One region of the Labrys sp. F242 genome, then DNA from elsewhere that is predicted to be linked to it. Evidence: predicted binding sites of a transcription regulator. Region 1 holds the regulator's gene; each other region holds the start of a gene.
The links. The regulator LexA, encoded in region 1, represses DNA repair genes until DNA is damaged. The targets are predictions, from matches to a motif close to TGTTCNNNNTGTGTTCNG.

Region 1 (7,087 bases):
ATCGTCGCAGGCGCGGGCGTGAAGGTCGCCAAGCATGGCAATCGCGCCCTCTCCTCCAAATCCGGCGCCGCCGACGTATTGACAGCGCTTGGGGTCAATATCGAGCTGAGGCCGGAAGATATTGCGCGCTGCATCAGCCTGGCCGGCGTCGGATTCATGTTCGCCCCCGCTCATCACGGCGCCATGAGGCATGTCGGCCCCACCCGCGTCGAACTCGGCACGCGGACGATCTTCAATCTGCTGGGGCCGCTCTCCAATCCCGCCGGCGTCAAGCGGCAGCTGCTCGGCGTCTATGCCCGCCAGTGGCTGCAGCCCATGGTGGAAGTGCTCAAGACGCTGGGTTCCACGCGCATCATCGCCGTACATGGCAGCGACGGGCTCGACGAGATCACCACAACCGGGCCCACCGAGATCGTCTCGCTGGAGAACGGCCAGATCAGCCATGGCGTCATCACGCCGGAGGAAGTCGGCCTGCGCGTGGCAGCACCCGATGATCTCAAGGGCGGCGATGCTGCCCACAACGCGGTGGCGTTGCGGGCCGTACTCGAAGGCGAGAAGACGCCCTACCGCGACATCGCCCTCTTGAATGCCGGTGCTGCCCTGCTCGTGGCGGGGCGGGTGCCGACCCTTGGGGATGGCGTAGCCCTCGCCCGCGAATCCGTCGACAAGGGCAAGGCCCTAGCAACACTCAACCGTTTGGTTGAAGTTTCAAACGCGTGAGTGCCATGGCCACCATTCTGCAAAAGATCGAAGCCTATAAACGTCGCGAGATCGAGGCGGCGAAGGCGGCATGCCCGTTGCCTGAACTGATCAAGCTGGCAGAGCAGGCCGGTCCCGTACGCGGCTTCCAGAGGGCTCTACAGGCCAAGCTCGACGCCGGCCACACCGCCCTGATTGCCGAGATCAAGAAGGCCAGCCCCTCCAAGGGCTTGATCCGCGCCGATTTCGACCCTCCGGCGCTCGCCCGCGCCTATGAGGCCGGCGGCGCTGCCTGTCTTTCCGTGCTGACCGACGAGCCCTCCTTCCAGGGACGACCCGACTTTCTTACCGCAGCGCGCACAGCGGTATCGCTGCCTGCCCTGCGCAAGGACTTCCTCTACGATCCCTATCAGGTGGTGGAAGCCAGAGCCTGGGGCGCCGATTGCATTCTGGTGATCATGGCCAGCGTCACCGATGCCGAAGCGCGGGCCCTGATCGCAGCGGCCAAGGACTGGTCACTCGACGTTCTGTGCGAAATCCACAACCACGACGAACTTGAGCGCTCTCTCATGCTCGATGTCGGCATGATCGGCATCAACAATCGCGATCTCAACGACTTCGTCACCCGCCTGGAAACCACGGAGACTCTGGCGCCGCTAGTGCCGAGCGACCGCCTGCTCGTCGGTGAGAGTGGCATCTTCTCGCCAGCCGACGTCGGCCGCCTGCAGCGGGTCGGAGTCAACACCTTCCTGGTCGGCGAAAGCCTGATGCGCCAGGCCGACGTCACCGCCGCCACCCGCGCCTTGCTGGCCCTGGGCGGCGCGGCATGAGCCAGCAGCGCACGAATCGCGGCCTCACCCATCTCGACGCCTCCGGCGAGGCGAATATGGTCGACGTCTCGCAAAAGGCCGTGACCAGCCGCACCGCGATCGCTGAAGGGCGCGTGGTGATGCAGCGTGAAACGCTCGACCTCGTGTTGTCCGGCGATGCCAAGAAAGGCGATGTCCGCGCCACGGCCCGCATCGCCGGCATCATGGCAGCCAAGAAGACGCATGAGCTGATTCCACTTTGCCATCCGCTGCTTCTCAGTAAGGTTGCCGTCGAAATCGAGCCCGATACCGCTCTGCCGGGTCTGACCGTGCGGGCGACGGCCAAGGTTGCCGGCCAGACCGGCGTGGAGATGGAAGCGCTTACCGCAGTCTCCGTGGCCTGCCTGACCATCTATGACATGGTCAAGGCCGTCGATCGGGGCATGCGCATCGAGGCGATCAGGCTCGTGGAGAAATCCGGCGGCAAATCCGGCGATTGGCATGCGGAGGAAAATCGATGAGCCTGCTTCCCGTCGCGGACGCGCTGGCCAAGGTGGTTGCCGGGGTAGCCCCGCTTCCAACCGAAACAATATCGCTGCATGCCACGCGCGGACGTGTTCTCGCTTCCGCCATCACGGCGCTGAGGACCCAGCCCGGCTTCAACGCCTCGGCCATGGACGGCTATGCGGTGCGAGCGGCAGATGCCAAGGAAGGTGCTAGCCTCGAATTGATCGGAGAATCGGCGGCGGGGCACGGCTATGCCGGACGAGTTGGCGAAAACCAGGCCGTTCGCATCTTCACGGGTGCGCCCGTGCCGGATGGCGCCGACACAGTGGTGATCCAGGAGCACACGAGCCGCGAGGGCAATCGCGTCATCGTGGAGGCGGCGGCCAGGCTCGGCCAGCATATCCGGGCCCGTGGCCTGGACTTTGCCGAAGGACGGGAGGCTTTGACATCAGGCACCGTCATCGGTCCCCGCGACATAGCGCTTGCCGCGGCCATGAATCATCCTGCCCTGCCGGTCCGCCGCCGCCCCAAAGTCGCTATTCTCGCGACCGGCGATGAATTGGTACTGCCCGGTCAAGCCATCGGCGAGAATCAGATCGTCGCCTCCAACAATTTCGCCATTCGGGCACTGGTCGAGGCCGAGGGGGGCGAAGTACTCGACCTCGGCATCGCCAGCGACGACTTCCCGGCCCTGGAAGCGGCCATTCGGCGGGCTCGTACCGAGAAGGCGGATGTGCTCGTCACCATCGGCGGTGCTTCGGTCGGCGATCACGATCTGATCCAGACCGCGCTCACCCGCGAAGGCATGCAGCTCGGCTTCTGGAAGATCGCCATGCGCCCGGGCAAGCCCCTGCTGCACGGGCGGCTTGGCTCAATGCATATCCTCGGCCTGCCCGGCAATCCGGTATCCTCGGTGGTCTGCGGCGTCCTCTTCCTGGTACCCCTGTTGCGTACGTTGCTGGGGCGGGCCGATGCGGGTCTGTCCCGCCGCAAGGCCGTCTTCGCCAACGCCTGGCCAGCCAACGACGTTCGTGAAGACTATATCCGTGCCCGCTTCGTGCTTGACGATACGTCAGACATCCTCAAGGTAGAACCGCTGGCGCTGCAGGATTCGTCGCTGGTGAGTGTGATGCAGCATGCCGACTGTCTGGTTGTCCGGCCGCCCTTTGCGCCGGAAGCAAAACCAGGCGATATCTGCGAGATCATCGATCTTCGTGCGGCCGGCTATTGACGCTACCCTTAACCTGAACTTCACAGTTGCAGAACACAGTAGGAACATGTAGCACTGTTCTTGTTTTGTTTACACCTTCACCGTGATTCGCGGCCGCCACGACGGGAAAGCCATGCTGACCAAGAAACAACACGAATTGCTTCGGTTCATTCATGAGCGCCTGAAGGAACAGGGCGTGCCCCCCTCCTTCGATGAAATGAAGGAGGCGCTGGACCTGCGCTCCAAGTCCGGCATCCACCGCCTGATCATGGCTCTGGAGGAGCGCGGCTTCATCCGGCGCCTGCCAAACCGGGCGCGCGCGCTCGAAGTGGTACGCCTGCCCGAATCCGCCGTGCCAGGCGGCCTGTCGCTGGCCTCTTCGCAGCGGGGCTTCCGCCCCAACGTGATCGAGGGCAATCTCGGCAAGGTCCGCCCCGTCAGGCCGGAAATGGACGAGGATGTCGGCCGGCCGGTTCTGGTCCCGGTGATGGGACGCATCGCCGCCGGTACGCCGGTCTCCGCCATCCAGACCAAGAGCCACACCATCAGCGTTACGCCGGAAATGCTGTCCTCAGGTGATCATTTCGCCCTGGAGGTGCGCGGTGATTCAATGATCGAGGCTGGTATCTTCGACAATGACACCGTGCTGATCCGCCGCCAGGACCATGCCGATACCGGCGATATCGTGGTAGCCCTGATCGACGATGAGGAAGCCACGCTGAAGCGCTTGCGCAAGCGCGGCGCCTCCATTGCGCTGGAGGCGGCCAATCCGGCTTACGAAACCCGTATTTTTGGCCCGGACAGGGTACAGATCCAGGGTAAATTGGTGGGCCTGTTCCGCCGATATTGAGAGCATGCGAATTTGGTTCGCTTGCAATGACTGGCCTTCATACAGTCAGCGGCCACGCTTTGGAACGCCGTGACGTCGAGCGGTTGCTCAAGGAGCGCGCGCCGTATTGCCTTGTCGATTGTGAACTGGAGGAATGCGATCTTTCGCGTCTCGACCTGTCCCACTGGTCGTTCGAGCGTTGCATTCTCAAAAATGCCAAGCTGGTCGGCGCCAAGCTCGCGAATACACTATGGCGCAATTGCAAGGCGGGCGGTGCCGATTTCCGTGGTACCGACCTCGAAGATGCTGCATTCCGTACGGGTGACTACAGCAATGCCAGCTTTCGACGCGCCAAAGCGGCCTCGACGGTTTTTACCGGCTGCAAACTGACAGGCGCGGATCTCTCGGAAATCGCCGCATTCGGGCTCGTTTTCGAGGAGGTCTTGCTTATGTCGGCGAAACTGCCGGCCTTTTCCTTTCGCAAGTCCACGCTACGCCGCCTCGACTTCACCCAGGCCGATCTGCGCCAATGCGATTTCCGCGATGTCATCTTCGAAGAGTGCAGCCTGCGCGATGCCAATCTGGTCGATGCCCGTTTTGAAGGAGCGGATCTACGCAGTGCCGATCTCGGCGGCTTGAAGCTTGGTGACGCCCGTTATTTCAAGGGCGCCACGATCTCGAAAAACCAGGCCGGCCAATTGCTAGCCGAGCTAGGCTTGCGGATCGCCTGAAGAAGGTCTGGAGTTCGCAGGCAAATCCGCTTGATGGTCGGGTAGCCTCCGGGTGTCTTCGAACTACCATCTGTCCGAAGACCCGGCCTGGCTGACAGCGCCGATCAGTCGACCGCGATCATGACGTCGGAGGCCTTGATCACGGCATAGGCGTTCTGGCCGGGCTTGAGCTGGAGATCATCGACGGCCTCATTGGTGATCGAAGCGGTGATGATGGTACCATTGACCTCGAGCTGGATATGGGAGGTAGTCTGCCCCTTCGTCACGCTCTTGATCGTGCCCTTGATCTGGTTGCGGGCGCTGATTTTCATGGTCCGTCCTTTCTGGTGAGAATCTCGCGTCAGTTATCGGTTTCGGCGGTGACGCTGTCCATAGGCCTATCCGTCGCTGGGACTTGTACTGCCGCCTGGGGCAGAGGCTTCGGCGGCACAATCACCCGGCTCGGTACCCATGGACGGGACGCTTGGGGATGGCGGGCCATGACGAGACGCCAGCGCGGGCTGATATCGCCGCTCGCAGACGGCTCTACATAAAGTGCTATCGAGCCGACCGCGCGAATCAATTCCCGGTCCATCACAACTCCAGCGGTGGCACAGCGAGCACCGATCGGAACCGGTCCCGCCAGGACGCTGACGCGTCCACAGTCCTCCTCGGCGGCGTTACTGGTCTTGTCGAGCATGAAGATCCCGCCTCCTTCGATGGGCGCGGAACACCCTTCTCTGTCACATAGGCGCTGTGCCGCGAGGGTTGGATCCTCCGGCTTGCGCCGATCGCCCATGGCCAGCAGCCATTGCTGAACCGTAAAAGCATCGGATCGCTGCGCCAGCACGGTCAGTTGATCGCCCTTGCGAACGAGGGCCGCGTAGCCGTTTGCGCCGAACAGAGCTACTGGCAGCGGCGCTGTCGCGGCCAGGGCAATGCCCCCGCCCAAGGGCAATAGGGCCAGCAGAGCAAGACGCGTGCGCAGAATGGTCAGCAGGACCAGCGTCAGAGCGAACAATCCGAGCGCCGCGGCGGAGAACTGCGGCAGCACGAGATCGGAGCCAGGCCAGGTCGCAACCGAACGAGCCACCTGCATGAACAACCCGACAGCCCAGCCCATCGCCTGCCAAAATGGAGCGCCATAGCCAAACGGCTCGGCGACCACGGCCAGCATGGCGAGCGGCATGATCAGGAAGGAGACGATCGGCGTCGCGACAAGGTTCGAGGCCAGCGACTGCAGCGTGATACGATGGAAATGAAAGGCTGAGAATGGCGCCGTGGCGAGCGAGGCGACGATCGTGGTCAGCATCATGGCAAGTACCAAGGTCACAGCGCCACCGATGGCCCTTTCCCACGCCATTGCAGATTTCTCTCGCTTCCGCCGGCTCCATTGCTCATGTGCGATCACCAGCATCGCCACCGCGGCGAAGGACATCTGGAAGCTCGGCCCCAGGAGCTGCTCCGGCGTGGTCAGCAGCACGAAGCTCGCGGCCAGGGCGACGTTGCGGCGGGTAATGGCATTGCGTCCCAGCGCCACGGCCAGCAGCACGATGGCCGTCATCAGGAAGGAGCGGACCGTCGCGACCTCGGCGCCGGAAAACAGTGTATAGGCAGCGGCCGGCAGCAGCGAGAGCAGCGCGGCGAGTTCCTTGGTGCCCCGATAGAGCACGATCCGGCGCGACAACGCCAGGACAGCGCGGATGAGGCCGAACAGGCCGCCCGCAAATAGCGCCATATGGAGACCCGAGATCGAAACGACATGATAGAGCCCGGAAGCGCGCAAGGCCTCATTGGCGTCGCCGGGAATCTGGCCGCGTTTGCCGGTGACCTGCGAAGCCGCGATGGCGCCATTCTCGCCTTGTATCGTCTCGACGATCCGTCGGGTCAGATCGTTGCGCTGGCGATCGATCCAGATATTGAAAGCTTCCGCCCAGCTCGCCTCGACGGGGCTGGCCGCAGGTGCAATCTTGCCCGCTGCAAAACCAACGCCGCCAATGCCATCGAAGAAGGCATCGCGTGCGAAGTCGTAACCGCCGGGCAAGGCAGGAGGCGGAGGCGGTCTCATGACTGCCTTGAGGCTGATGCTGTCGCCAGCCCGGATTTCGCTGCCCTTACGGACCGTAAGTCGGATGCGGGCCGGCATCGCAGCAGGCTCCAGCTTCTCCACCGAGACCGGCCTGATGACGATGCGCGCACTGCCACCCAGGCGCGGCTCTACCGAAAGGACGAGGCCGGTAACGGTTCCCGCCATCGAACGCGAAAGCTGTGGTGCGGCGACGCTCATCGTACGCAGCTTGGCAGAGCAAAAGCCCGCTCCCAC
Region 2 (7,087 bases), 550 kb from region 1:
GGCATGCATCGCTTGCAGCGCCCGGGCGAGTGCCGGGTCCTGCATGCCGCCGAGAAGACTCGCAGGCATCGCCCGGTTGCCGATGCTACGCCAGCGAAGGGCTTCGACCAGCAGTGCCTCGAGCATACGATGGACAATCAGTTCCTTGCCCGGATAGTCGGTAGCGCATTCTTCAGCGAGCAGATCGATCAGGCGGCCGAAGCGTGTCGCTCGTCCCTCGGAAGCCGGGATGTGGATGAGGCCGGGCAACAGAGCCAGCAGGAGCGGTGCATTCACCCGAGCGAATGCGAAGCTGCCGCCGAGGGCGATCAGGTCCGGAGTGCCTTCCCGTTCGCCATGCCGGACCGCTTCGTTTCGCGGTTCCACCGGGACGCATTCGAGACCCGGCTCGCTGGACAAGGAGAATGCGGGCGTCGTCGGAAGGAGCACGAAATCGCCCTGTGCAAGCCGGAGCGGCTTTTCGCCGTCGAGGCTCAGCCAGGCTTGCCCCTCCAAGATGATCGTGAACCCGGGCGCGTCATGCGCTCGATAGCGCACGCCCCAGCGTCCGCGCGCCGTGATCGGCTTCGCGACTGCGGCAGTCGGCCGGAGCAAACCGATGATATCGCTGAGAGGATCCATTCTGGACGATTAATAATAGATACTGGATTATGAATTATATATCGTCCAGTCGTGCCTGTCTATCTTGGGAACATCAAACTCAAGGAGACAGACAATATGGGCAAGACGATCCTCATCACCGGCACGTCCTCGGGTTACGGCAAGGCGACCGCCGAGTATTTCCTTCAGAATGGCTGGCATGTCGTCGCCGCGATGCGACGCCCCGACCCGAATGTGCTTGGCGGCGTAACCGGCCGGCTGCGAGTGCTGCCGCTGGACGTCACGAACGAAGAGAGCATAGCTGCACTGATCGACGCTGCGGGCCCGATCGATGCGCTTGTGAACAATGCAGGCGTGGGCGGTGTGGGCGCCTTCGAAGTCATGCCGATGTCGTTGATCCGTCAGCTCATCGAGACCAATACGATTGGCGTCATGGCCATGTGCCGCGCGATAATCCCACAAATGCGGACACGTCGTACCGGCACAATCGTCAACGTGACGTCGAGCGTAACGCTTGGGGAGTTCCCACTCGCTGCCGCCTACACCGCATCCAAGCAGGCGGTCGAGGGGTTCTCCGGTTCGCTCGCTCATGAGCTTGGTTACTTCGGAATGCAGGTGAAGCTCGTCGAGCCGGGTTATGCGCCAACCACCCGGTTCGGCGCCAATGCCATCGTGCCGGTCGAGGAGCTGCTCCCGGGAGACTATGCTGAGTTTGCGCGGCCGATTCTTGACGCCTTCGTGAGGCCGGCAATGACCACGCGAGAAAGCGATGTCGCCCAGGCTGTGTGGGCTGCCGTCCATGACGCTTCCGGCCAGCTCCGCTTCCCCGCGGGGCCCGATGCCGTAGCTCTGGCACAAGCACGCTGACATGGCTCCGTCCCGGGCTCACCGGCCGGGACGGGCAATCGCCTTCCTCGTCGATATCACCTGCTCCGACGCGTTGAGCCCTTAAGGAGGCCAGCCCGCTTTCCGCGACGCTGGCATGTTGGCTTCTCAGACATCTAAATCATTAGCATTGACTAATTGATTAGTAGTTGCTAATTGATTCTCATGACTGAGACAGTTGCCATCGATGCCGTCATGCGCGCCCTTGCAGACCCCACTAGGCGGGCCGTGTTCGAGCGCATCGCCGGATCCGGCGAGATCACGGTAGCCGAGCTGACGCAGGGCAGCGGCGTGACCCAGGGTGCGATTTCCCAGCACCTCAAGGCGCTGAAACTGGCCGGCCTCGTCGCCGAACGGCCGGAAGGGCGCAAAGTCTACTATCGCGCCGAACCCGGCGGCCTCGAACCGCTGGCTGATTGGATGAGCCATTACAGCCTGTTCTGGCGCCAGCGCTTCGCCAATCTCAGAACTCTCTTGAAGGAGATCGATCCATGAATGATCTGGCCTTGAAGCCGCACACGCAGGAGATCGTCGTCGACGAGGTCTTCCCGCATGCACCCGAAACCATCTGGAAAGCGTTGACCTCGGGCGATCTGATCGCGCGCTGGATGATGGCGCCGGCCGATTTCGCAGCGATTGAAGGGCAGCGTTTCACCTTCACCACCGCGCCGGCCGGCGAATGGGACGGCGTCATCCACTGTCAGGTGCTCGACGTGCAACCGAATGAGCGGCTCGCCTATGCCTGGAGGGGCGGGCATGACAGCAATCCCGGCTATGGCTCCCGCCTCGACACGGTGGTGACCTGGACGCTGAGCGAGGCAGAAGGCGGTACGCGGGTGCGCCTCGTCCATGCCGGCTTCGTCACGCCGAAAAACGATACGGCCTACAAGAATATGAGCGATGGCTGGAAGAAGGTGCTGCGCAATCTCGGCACCGTCGTGGCCGGCAGCAAGGATTGAGGCGAGGAGGACGAGATGAGCAAGGCCTATACCGGCGGATGCGCCTGCGGGGCTGTCCGCTACGAGATCACGGCCGAACCGGTGTTCAGCAATGATTGCCAGTGCCGCGACTGCCAGCGCGAGAGCGGCACGGGCCATCAGTCCCACCTGACCTTCCCGCGGGAAGGCGTGACGCTTACCGGGGAGGGGCGGCCCTGGGACATGGTGGCCGATAGCGGCGACAGGAAGACCCGCTATTTCTGCCCCACCTGCGGATCGCCGGTCTATCTGACCTTCTCGGCCATGCCGCAATTTTTCGCAGTGCGTGCCGCGAGCCTCGATGAACCGAGCCGATACAAGCCGCAGGTGGTGACCTATACCGGCGTCGGTTATGCGTGGGACTATCTCGATCCGGCTCTGCCGAAATTCGAGGGGATGCCGCCCAGGTGAGGAAGCTGGCCGATTGCTGCGCTGCGGTGATCGGCCGCTATCCCGACGACGAGAACAATACCGAGTGAACGGGACGTGATTGACTGCGGTTCTCTTTTTGTTCTAGGCTTGCGGTGCCAAGTGAGAACGCGAGGTCACCATGCAATTGGCGTTCGACTTCTATGGCCAACTCCCCCGCGGGCCGGAACGTGGCGAGAGAATATTCTTTGCCGTGTTTCCCGATGCGGAAGATGCCGGTGCGATCGAACGATTCAGGCGCAGCTTTCTCGAAGCGACCCCTGTTCGCGGTAACATGTTGCGGACGGACCGTTTCCATGTCTCGCTTCACCATGTCGGCGACTTCAAGCGCCTGAGATCACCACGTATCTATGCAGCGGAATTGGCGGGCGATCTCGTCGGTCTACCTGCTTTCGATATCACGCTTTATGCAATCAAGAGTTTTGGTGCGATCCCGAAGCCGGGCAGGGCAATCCGTTTTCCGCTCGTCCTGCTTGGCAGGGGGGCGGGACTATCGAAACTCCATGAAACACTGGGCGCGGCCATGACGAAGTTTGGCATGCGCGCCTTTCCCGATTTTACGCCTCATCTCACCCTGTCTTATGGTGAACGACCAATCGTGGAGCAACAGATCGAGCCGATCCATCTTCGGATCACGAGTTTTTGCCTGATCCACAGCAGGTTGTCGAAGACGGAATATCGGATCATCAAGCGCTGGCCCCTGATCGAATCCAGGCCGCTCCTGCATTGATTCATCTCGAGGAACCCTGATGCCGCCCGTCACCGTCGATCCCGCCAAGGTCCGTGAATTCGTCGATGACGCGAGCTTCTATGCCTGGCTCCGCGACCACCACGACAGCCAAAGCGAAGTTTGGATCAAGATCCACAAGGTGGGCTCGGGTCTCGCCTCGATCACCCCCAAGCAGGCGATCGACGTCGTGCTCTGCTGGGGTTGGATCGACGCGGTGCGCAAGGGGCTCGATGAGCGCAGTTTCCTGCAGCGCTACACGCCGCGCGGGCGCAAGAGCATCTGGAGCCGGATCAATGTCGACAATGTCGCCCGGCTGATCGCCGAAGGCCGCATGACCGAACACGGGCTGAAACAGGTCGAGGCCGCCAAGGCGGATGGCCGCTGGGACCGGGCCTATGAGAGCGGCAAGGATCTCAAGATCCCCGACGACCTCCAGGCTGCGATCGAGGCCGAGCCGGAAGCGCTGAAGATGCTGGGTGCGCTCAGCGCACAGAACCGTTTCGCACTGGCCTTTCGCATGCACAATGTGAAGACCGAGGCAGGGCGGAGGAAGAAGATCGAGGCCTTCGTCGCCATGCTCAAGCGCGGCGAGACGATCTATCCGCAATCGAGGAAATGAGGCGACAGCCTCCTCGTGCACTGCGCCGGCTCAGAAGAACTCGTCGAGCAGCAGATAGAAGGCCATGCGGTCCGGATCCGGCGTGATGCCGTAGCGGGCGAAGAAGCGCTCGACCAGAACCTCGCCAAAACGATCGCGAATGCTGCGCGTCGCCAGTGCTAGGTCCTGGTGGCGGTCGGCAAGGCCGGCCCGGGCGCAGTCGATGAAACCGGAGAAGGCACCTCGGTGCGCCAGCAGGTTTTCCAGCGTCGCATCGCCATGCGTGACGACGAGCTCTTCCAGCCGGGGGCGTTGGAACTGCAATTCTGCGAAGACGTCGGCCGCGGTCTGACCGGTGCGCTCCTCGTCGAAGTCTTCCTCGTCGACGAGACCGGCCCTGACCCGCGCCTCGGCGAGGGCGATGCGGCTGTTGGCGCAGTGGTCGAACGGACAATCGGCAATATCGAGGGCGTGCAGGTGCCGCAGGGCATCGGCGGCGATATCGACCACCTGCTCCGGGGTGAGACCGGTTTGAGATGACAGGACGGCGCCGGGAATGGCGCTCATCAGCAGCCAGTACCGCCCACCATGCCGGGCCTCCGCCAGGGGCTTTGGGCAGAGTATGCCGCATGCGCTCAGCCATTCCAGACGCGCCCCTTCGTCAGGTAGTTCGCCGAGGGATGAAAGCTCCTCTGTCTTGACGAACAGATCCGGCCTGCCCGGAGCTTCGAGGCGAAAGACGCTGGCGTCGGAGGCTCCAATCGCCTGGGCCTTCCAGCCATAGCCCGCTAGATCGCGGCGCCAGGCGATTGGCATATCCGGTGCTGATTTCATCGACGACATCGTCCAGTCCCTATGTGGGGCCCGGCAGGCCGACTCTCGTCACTCTGGCCCGATTCCCTGGACGGAAAGATGGCGACTGGATGAGTGCTCAGGCGGGCAGAACCTCGGAAACGACCCCGTTTTCGGCAACGACCACGCCACCCCGCAGCACCAGCTTGCGGCGCGGGCGATTGATCACGGCTTCCTCGACGCTCGGCGTGTCGATGACGACGAGATCGGCCGGGGCGCCCAGTGCCAGGCCATAGCCCGCGATGCCGAGCGCCTTGGCCGGTTCGATGGTGGCGAGGTCGAGGGCCAGGCGCAAATCGTCATTGGCATAGAATTCCTGCCTGGCAGCGACGATGGCGGCACGATCGAGCATGTCGCCATTGCCGAAGGGGGACCAGCAATCACGAATATTGTCGGAAGCGGCGAAAAGGGTGACGCCGTGGCTGCGCAGTGCTTTCACCGGCGGCACCGGCACGGCGGCCGGGCTCGAGGTCATGATCGCCACGCCGGCGCGCGCCAGGGCGTCTGCCGTTCTGGCGAAGCTCTCGGGAGACTGGTCGCCAAGGGAAAAGGCATGGCTCACCACCACTCGCCCCTGCAGGCCGAGAGCTTCGGTACGCCTGGCGATGTCGCGCAACTCGGCGCCGCCGGTTTCGCCACCGTCATGCAGATGGATATCGACAGCCTTGCCATGCTTTTCAGCGAGAGCGAAGACGATGTCGAGCTGGCCCGGGACGTCATGGTCGAAGCCCTCGGGATCGAGCCCACCGATCAGGTCCGCACCGGCGGCGAGGGCTGCATCGAGCAGGTCGGGGGCGCCGGGCTCGCTCACGACGCCGCTCTGGGGAAAGGCGACGATCTCGATGTCGACCCAAGGTCTCCAGCGTTCCCGCACGGCGAGCAACGCCTCCAGATTGGCGAGCTTCACGTCATTGTCGATGTCGACATGGCTGCGCACCCTCGTGGTGCCGTTGGCGACGAGGCGGCGCAGGAGATTGGTGGCGCGGGCTTCGACGGGCAGAGGCACGGCATGACGGGCGACACGCTCGGCGGCGATGCGCTCACGCACGCTTTCCCCCGGCACATGCGGGACTAACGGCGCCCCCATATGGGTCTTGTCGAGATGGATATGGCCGTCGATGAAGGCCGGAAGCAGCAAGGCACCGGCGAGATCGCGCCGATCCGGATCGGTAGCCGGGAGGCCAGGCGCCGTGATCGAGGCTATCCGGCCGTCGACGATTTGTACATCTGCCCGGCGTCTGTCGGGCAGGGTGGCATTGGCAAGCAGCATCAGATGAGTCCGAGACGTTTGGCGGCAACGTAGTTGTAGAGCGGATCGCGATAAAGCTTGAACTCCTCGGAGGCCGAGAAGCTGAGGCTGAGATCGTGCTCGTCGTCATGCTTGACGGCCTCGGCGAAGATCTCCGGCCAGTCCGGCACCTTCTGCCGACGCCATTCTTCCACTTGTTCGGCAGCCGGAATGTCGGGAAAGCCGATCTTGGGAATAAGCGAGGCGATGGCCTGCCAGAAGCGGCGCATCGGCACGGCCGGATCGGGCGAGCGGGGCGCCATCATGCGCAACCAATGGGTGCCGGTTAGGGCGTGCAGGAGAGAAAAGTCGCCGGTCGCAGCGAAGAGCGCGAGCGACAGGCGGGCGAAGCGGTCCATGGTGTCGGGACCGATGGCCAGCATGTCGTGTACGTGGGCGAATTCGGGCTTGGCGGCGACCGCTCGCATAGTGTGCCAGAGCAGGTCGCATTCGGTGACGATATGGCGGAAGGAGGCAGGCCCATACATATAGGCCAGCACGTCGAGCGGATCGCCGGTTGTACCGGCTTCGCCCCGGCCTGTGCCGAGGTCGAGATAGGTAGCTGCCCAGTAGGCCAGCGCGATGGCGGTCTCCTCGTCATTGTCTGTCCAGGTCGCATAGGCCATGCGCATGAAGGCATGCATGGCACTGGCGGCAAAGCCGTCGAACAGGAGCGGCAGATAGAGCCGGGCCGCCGGCGTAGCGCCGAGCCGCCTGACTTCCACCTG
Region 3 (7,087 bases), 1.4 Mb from region 1:
TTTTTCGGGTCTCAAGCGCGGCAGCATCGACATCTGTGCCCGGCTCTCGACCTGGAACACGCCGACGGAATCGGCGTTGCAGAGCATGTCGTAGGTGGCCTTGTCGTTGCGGGGCAGGGCGGCGATCACGCCGAGATCGCGGTCGTAATGGCGCTCGATCAGTTCGAGCCCGCGCCGGATGCAGCTGAGCATGCCGAGTGCGAGCACATCGACCTTCATCATCCCGACTTCGTCGATATCGTCCTTATCCCATTCGACGAAGGTGCGATCCTCCATGGTGGCGTGGCAGACAGGCACAGTGTCGTCGAGCCTTCGGCGTGTGAGCACGAAGCCACCGACATGCTGCGACAAATGGCGGGGAAAGCCGGTGAGGGCAGCGGTGAAATGCAGCGCCTGGCGGATCACCGGATTGTCGGGATCGAGGCCCGCCTGGCGCACGCGGCTCGGTGTCCAAGTCTGCATGCCCATGCCCCAGACCGTCTTCGACAAAGCCGCTGTCACGTCGGGCGTCAACCCCAGCACCTTGCCAACTTCGCCCACCGCCCGCCTGGAGCGATAATGGATCACCGTCGAGCAGATGGCGGCACGGCGGCGACCATAGTGCGTATAAATACGTTGGATAACTTCCTCGCGGCGCTCGTGCTCGAAATCGACGTCGATATCCGGTGGCTCGCCGCGGTTCTCGGAGATGAAGCGAGAGAACAGTACTTCCGTTTCGTTCGGATTGACTTCGGTGATGCCCAGGCAATAGCACACGGCGCTGTTCGCAGCCGAACCGCGCCCTTGGCAGAGGATGCCGAGGGTGTTGCGGGCATGATCGACGATATCGTGCACGGTCAGGAAATAGGGCGCGAATTCGAGCTTGGCGATCAGGGCAAGCTCCTCGCGCATTGGCTTGGAGACCTTGTCCGGAATACCTCGGGCGAAGCGCCGCTTAGCGCCAGCCCAGGCCAGGTCTTCCAGGTGCTGCTGAGCGGTCTTGCCCGGTGGGATGGGCTCGTCCGGATATTCGTAGCGTAGCTGCCGCAAGTCGAACGTGCATGCCTCGACGATTTCGAGCGTGCGCGCCAGTGCGTCGGGATGGTCGGCGAAGAGAAAGGCCATCTCGACGGGCGACTTGATATGGCGCTCCTCGTTGATCTCAAGTCGCAAGCCGGCCTCGGCCAAGGTGCATTTTTCGCGGATGCAGGTGAGGATGTCGGCAAGTGGCCGCTGGGCCGGCACGTGGTAGAGCACGTCGTTGACGGCGACCATCGGCGCGCCGATCCTCTCGCCCAGCTCGGCGATCAGGCCGAGGCGGCGGGGTTCGTCTCCCCTGAGGCGATGGCAGCCGGCGAGATAGACGGAGCCTGGCGCGGCCTCGGCGAGCGTGGTTGCCCGTTCGACGAAGAGCGGATCGAGCCTGTCGGGCGGCAGCACGATCAGTCTCTGCCCCTCGCAGGCGTCGAGAATGGCTTCGAAGCCGAACTGGCATTCGCCTTTCGCGCGCACCATGCGCTTGTTGTTGTCGCTGAGCAGGCGGCAGAGCCGACCATAGGCTTCGCGGTCGGTGGGATAGGCGATGGCCTCGAAACCATCCATGGTGACGAGGCGCACGCCGGGCAGATAGCGCAGGGACGGATATTTCTTGGCCTCGCGCAGGGCCCTGACCACGCCGGCGAAGGAGTTACGGTCGGCGATGCCGATGCCGGCCAGGCCGAGCTTCTGGGCCTGCCTCACCATGTCCTGCGGGAAGGAGGCGCCGCGCAGGAAGGAGAAATTGGTGGTGACGGCGAGCTCGGCATAGGCGGATGGGGCTGGTGTCGGCAAATCCACAGGAAGCGTCTGGTCTTTCACCCTGCCGGGAAGGGCGACATAGCCGCTGTCGGCCTCTCTCTCATATCTCATGCGAGCAGACCTCGCAGGGACCAGCTCTGCCGGCCGTCATGGCAGAGCCAGAAGCGTTGGCCGGTCTGCGTCTCGGCGACGTAATAGTCCTGGTAGGTCGGCGCGGGCAGCAGGACGGCGCGCTCGCGCCTGGCTTCTCCGTCCTCGAAACGGTTGCGCTTCTGGCTCCTTGGGCTCTCACCGTTGGGGAGGGCAGGAGCTTCCTCGCCCATCTTGCCCCAGCCATATTCCTCCTTGCCCGACTTGTCGGGCAGGACCGGGGGAGCCGCTTCCCACCAGGGACCGGCGATGCGTTCCGGTCCCTGCAGCGCAGTAATGTGATGGGACGAACCGCGCCAGCGGACATGATCGGGCAGGCCGTCTGGACGGGTGGCGAGGATCTGCAGGGGCTCGGGCTGGTCCAGAAACAAGGGTGGCCGCTGACGCAAGCCATCGGCCGCCGGCCAGGCCGGTGCAGGATCGGCGGCATCGCGCGCCTCCTCGGCGAAGGCCGGATCGTGTCGGGCGACGGGATGGAGCCGGCGCACGCTGCCGGGGCCGAGGCGCTGGCGGAGAGCGTCGATCAATTCGGCCCGGCGTTCGCCGGCATCGGCCGGCGGCGCATCCCGGCGTCCCTCCCGCAGGGACAGACGAGCCTGGCGCTGGCCGAATTTCTCGGTGACGGTCGCGGTGAGGCTGATGGTCTCGAAGCCAAAGCCGGCATCGATGGTCTCGCCCAGCCTTTCCAGGTCGAGCTCCACCAGCCTGGCAATATGGGCCGGATCGCGTGTGGCGGCGGCAAGGCCGATATGGATGGTGCGTACCTCGCCATCGACCCGGAACAGGCGGAGCTGCAAAGCGCGCGCTGCCACCCCGCCGGCGACGAGGGCGGGAACCAGGTCCTGCATCAGGCGAGTGGCGACATGCACCACGGCTGCCTGGCTCACCACCGGCTCGAGGAGCTGGCGGCTACGATGGTAGAGCGGCGGCGGTTCGATCAGGGCAAGGGCTTCCTCGCGCCGCCCCATGGCCTGGTCGAAGCGCTTGAGCAGGATCGCATCGAAGCGCGCGGCGAAGGGCCCCCGTGGCTTGCCGATGAGATCCCCGATGCGGGTGAAGCCGAGACGGCGCAGGGTCTGGACGAGGTCGTTACCAAGGCGCAGGGCTGCCAGGGGCAGATCGGCAAGAGCCGGCCCGGGATCGCTCCCCTCGGCCAGGATGCAGCCATTCTGGGGATGAAAGCGGGAGAGAGCCCAGGCCGCACCGGGCGTCTCGGCCAGCGCCACGCGTGCACCGAGACGAAGATGGCGCAGGCGCTTGACGATATCGGCGGTGAGGGTCTGTTCGCCGCCCGCTAGATGGCTGGCGCCGGTGACGTCGAGGAACAGGCCGTCGGCCCCGTCGGCATCGCGATAGAGGGCCACGGAGGGCGTGTAGCGCATCGCCCACAAGCCGAGCCGGTGCAGAGCCCGGGCATCGGCCTCCGGCATTGCCGGCCGGGTCTGCAGCCCCGGCACCTTGGCGCGGGCATCCGCAACCAGCCCGCCCGCCGCCAGGCCTTCGATCTCGGCCGGCTTGCTGGCAGCGGCAATGCGCGGGCCCCCGGCAGCATCGACCGTCAGGACGAAGGGATAATGGCCGTCGATCGTATCAAGCGACCTTGGCGTGTTGTTCTGGGCGACGAGAAAGCGCTGGATCGGCCAGCGTGGCAGATAGATCGAGACGATGCGAGGCATGGTCATACTCCATGAGCCAGGATCCGCTTTGCCCGTTGCGGCTGCGTTCGAGCCGAACGTGCCAGCGCCAGGCGGTGAGAAGGCTGAAACGATCGCGCGGACCGGTGGCCGCACCGATGCGCCAGCGGGACATCGCGGCCAGGGAAGGCGCGGCGAGGGGCGGGCGCAAAAGGAAGAGGGGGCAGGGGGCGGAGGCGGCCGCGAGCTGGAGGCGGCGGCTGGTGGCGGCGTCCATGCCGCCACCCGTCACGGCTGCCACCGCAGCGGCGGCGCCGGAGCGCAGGATCTCCTCCAGGGCCCAGGCAGCCTCGGTCTCGTCGCCGGCCGTCGTCACGATAAGCCCGGCAGGATCGAGGCCGAGGGCGTTGAGGCCATGGCCATGGAGCCGCCCGAGGCCGGCCATGCCGCGCGGTGATGTCACCAGCCAGATCGTCCCCTTGGCCTGTCGCAGGCACAGGCGGGAGGCGAGGAAACCCAGCGCGCTGCCATTGTCGAAAATGGTTTGCGGCGCAATTTCATGCAGGCCGTCCAAGGCAAGGCCGCCGCCGGGCAGGCGCGCGTCGATCTCCCCGATGCCGAAAGGCAGCACGCCGGCATCGGCATGCACATGATCGAGCCGGGGCAGCAGAGCACGCAATTCCGCCAGCTTCTCGGCCCGTTGGCCGGCGAGAGAAAATTGCGATTCCGCTGGATCCCGATTTTTCTCTACCTCATTGTTTTGACGCATTTTCTTAACCGAAAAGCCTGCCAACTTTTCTGGAAAATGTTTTGGAACAGGAGGAGGGGCAACGCGTATCGTCATGGCTATGATCCGTTTCGTTCAGATTAGAACAAAACAAGAACATTTCAAGCGGAGTCTTCGATCACGCTCCATCCGACCGCAAAAGAGCGCGGCATGGTAAAGGGACTCTTCCATGACGGGATGGCAGAGTCCCCGATTTCAAAGATCGTGCGAAACGCGCCTCAATGTGACGGCAGGGAACCAGCCTGGCCTTCCTTGTCGTGCACGGCGAAGCGTTCCACCAGGGTGGCGCTGGCCTCGTTGAGGCCGACGACCTCGACCTCGCGCCCCTGGCGGCGCGCTTTGAGGACGATGCGGTCGAGCGCGCCGACCGCCGAGATGTCCCAGAAATGCGCCGCGCCGACGTCGATGACGATGCGCTCGATGGGCTCCTGCACGTCGACGGCATCGCTGAAGGTACCCGCCGATGCGAAGAAGATCTGCCCTTCGACCCGATAGACGCGCTCCTTGCCGTCGGCCGAGAGGCTCGAACGCACGCGGCTGAGGCGCGAGACCTTGCCGGCGAAGAACACGCCCGACAGGAGCACGCCCACCAGCACGCCCTTGGCGAGGTCGGCCGTCGCCACCACGGTGCCGACGGTTGCCAGCATCACCACGGAGGAGGGCACGGGATTGCTGCGCAATTGCAGGAGCGAGCGCCAGGAGAAGGTGTTGACCGAGACCATGATCATCACCGCCGTCAAGGCGGCGACCGGCACGATGGCGAGCAGGTCCTGCAGCGCCACCAGCAGGACCAGGAGGAAGCCGCCGGCGACCAGCGAGGACAGACGGCCGCGGGCGCCGGAGGAGACGTTGATCACCGATTGGCCGATCATGGCGCAGCCGCCCATGCCGCCGAACACGGCTGAGGCCATGTTGGCGATGCCCTGGCCGGCGCATTCGCGGTTCTTGTTGCTCGGCGTATCCGTCATGTCGTCGACGATCTGCGCGGTGAGCAGGGATTCAAGCAGGCCCACGGCCGCCAGAGTGAGCGCCACCGGCGTCAGGATCCTGAGCGTCTCCAGCGTCAGCGGCACCTCAGGCAAGCCGAAGCTCGGCAGCGTGGAGGGAAGCTCGCCCAGATGGGCCACCGTGCGCACGTCCAGTCCGAGACCCCAGGCGATGGCGGTGAGCACGGCGATCGCGACCAGGGGTGCGGGAATGGCCCTGGTGACATAGGGAAACAGATAGATGATGGCGAGGCCGAGGGCGATCAGGCCGTAGGTCGCCACCGGCACATGTACGAGCTCGGGCAGTTGGGCCAGGAAGATCAGGATCGCCAGGGCGTTGACGAAGCCCGTCATCACCGACTGGGAGACGAAGCGCATCAGCCGGCCGAGCTTGAGAAAGCCGGCGATGATCTGGAAGACGCCCATCAGGATGGTCGCCGCAAACAGATATTGCACGCCGTGGTCGCGCACTAGGCCCGTCATCAGCACGGCCGTGGAGGCCGTTGCCGCCGAGATCATGGCGGGGCGTCCGCCGGTGAAGGCGATCACGCAGGCGATCACCACGGAGGCATAAAGGCCGACCTTGGGGTCGACGCCCGCGATCACCGAAAAGCCGATGGCTTCGGGGATCAGGGCGAGGGCGACGACGATGCCGGAAAGCACGTCGCCGCGTGGATTGGAAAACCATTCCCGGGAATAGGCAGACAATTTGTTCATGAGAAAATTCGCAAGGGACATGCGGCCATACCCGGTGAAACGGGTTGGATGATGCTGTCGCGCCATTTGCGTTATCCGGCGGATCGGCGGCCGGAAGAGCCACCCGGAATTTCACCGGGTCCTTCTGAATAAGGCTCTTCTATCGGCAAGGCACGGGCTGAGGCAAGGCGAAAGGCAGCGCTGGCTACATTTTGTTGCGGCCGGCAGCAAACCTAGGGCGGTCGCGCTCTCAGCGCTCCTCCTTGCGGAAGGGTTTCAGCAGGGCTGATGGTGCCATGGCATTGCGCGACATCATCGCCATGGCGACGATGGTGAGCAGGAAGGGCAGCATCAGGAAGATCTGGTAGGGGATATGTCCCAGGCCCACCGCCTGCAGGCGCAGTTGCAGCGCGTCGACGCAGGCAAACAGCAAGGCGGCGCCAGTGGCGCGCAGGGGATCCCAGCGACCGAACACCACCAGGGCGATGCAGATCCAGCCGCGTCCCGAGATCACGCCGAAGGTGAAGGCGTTGAACTGGGCCATGGTGAGGAAGGCGCCGCCGAGGCCCATCAGGGCACCGCCGAGGATGACGGCTTCGAAGCGGCGGGCGATCACGCTGATGCCGGCGGAATCGGCGGCGCGCGGGTTTTCCCCCACCATGCGCAGGCCGAGGCCCCAGGGCGTGCGATAGATCAAAAAAGCGGTGAGGGCGACGCCGATCAGCGCCAGATAGACCAGGGCGTATTGCTGGAACAGGATCGGCCCAAGGATCGGAATCTCGGCAAGGCCGGGGATCGGCACCGGCTGGAAGGCCGCGATGGTCGGCGGCGAGGCCTGCTGGCCGAACACCAGGCGATAGAAGAAATAGGCAAGGCCCGAGGCGAACAAGGTGATGCCGATGCCCGAGACATGCTGGCTGAGGCCGAGCGCCACCGTCAGTACGGCGTGCAGCGCACCGAGCAGGGCGCCGGTTGCGATGGCGGCGAGGACGCCGAGCCAGGGGCTGCCGGTAAAATAGGCGGCGGTAAAGCCGGTCATGGCCGAGAGCAGCATGATG

Region 2: the regulator LexA is predicted to act here: its motif matches at 2,961-2,978, upstream of ACZYTC_RS08165 (2'-5' RNA ligase family protein).
Region 3: the regulator LexA is predicted to act here: its motif matches at 4,429-4,446, upstream of ACZYTC_RS04290 (ImuA family protein).

The regions. Positions count from the first base shown of each region.
Region 1 covers NZ_JBVASG010000001.1:2,304,166-2,311,252, forward strand. Annotated here, with positions in the region: gene trpD (anthranilate phosphoribosyltransferase) at 1-720, shown strand, start outside; gene trpC (indole-3-glycerol phosphate synthase TrpC) at 726-1,529, shown strand; gene moaC (cyclic pyranopterin monophosphate synthase MoaC) at 1,526-2,029, shown strand; gene ACZYTC_RS10880 (molybdopterin molybdotransferase MoeA) at 2,026-3,246, shown strand; gene lexA (transcriptional repressor LexA) at 3,359-4,075, shown strand; gene ACZYTC_RS10890 (pentapeptide repeat-containing protein) at 4,102-4,785, shown strand; gene ACZYTC_RS10895 (TOBE domain-containing protein) at 4,890-5,096, opposite strand; gene ACZYTC_RS10900 (ComEC/Rec2 family competence protein) at 5,126-7,087, opposite strand, start outside.
Region 2 covers NZ_JBVASG010000001.1:1,752,188-1,759,274, forward strand. Annotated here, with positions in the region: gene ACZYTC_RS08140 (AraC family transcriptional regulator) at 1-621, opposite strand, end outside; gene ACZYTC_RS08145 (SDR family oxidoreductase) at 718-1,467, shown strand; gene ACZYTC_RS08150 (ArsR/SmtB family transcription factor) at 1,651-1,980, shown strand; gene ACZYTC_RS08155 (SRPBCC family protein) at 1,977-2,444, shown strand; gene ACZYTC_RS08160 (GFA family protein) at 2,460-2,873, shown strand; gene ACZYTC_RS08165 (2'-5' RNA ligase family protein) at 3,013-3,621, shown strand; gene ACZYTC_RS08170 (YdeI/OmpD-associated family protein) at 3,641-4,240, shown strand; gene ACZYTC_RS08175 (APH(3') family aminoglycoside O-phosphotransferase) at 4,271-5,062, opposite strand; gene ACZYTC_RS08180 (amidohydrolase) at 5,151-6,341, opposite strand; gene ACZYTC_RS08185 (questin oxidase family protein) at 6,341-7,087, opposite strand, start outside.
Region 3 covers NZ_JBVASG010000001.1:918,206-925,292, forward strand. Annotated here, with positions in the region: gene ACZYTC_RS04280 (error-prone DNA polymerase) at 1-1,887, opposite strand, end outside; gene ACZYTC_RS04285 (Y-family DNA polymerase) at 1,884-3,602, opposite strand; gene ACZYTC_RS04290 (ImuA family protein) at 3,517-4,239, opposite strand; gene ACZYTC_RS04295 (SulP family inorganic anion transporter) at 4,566-6,050, opposite strand; sul1 at 6,120-6,175, opposite strand; gene ACZYTC_RS04300 (ABC transporter permease) at 6,280-7,087, opposite strand, start outside.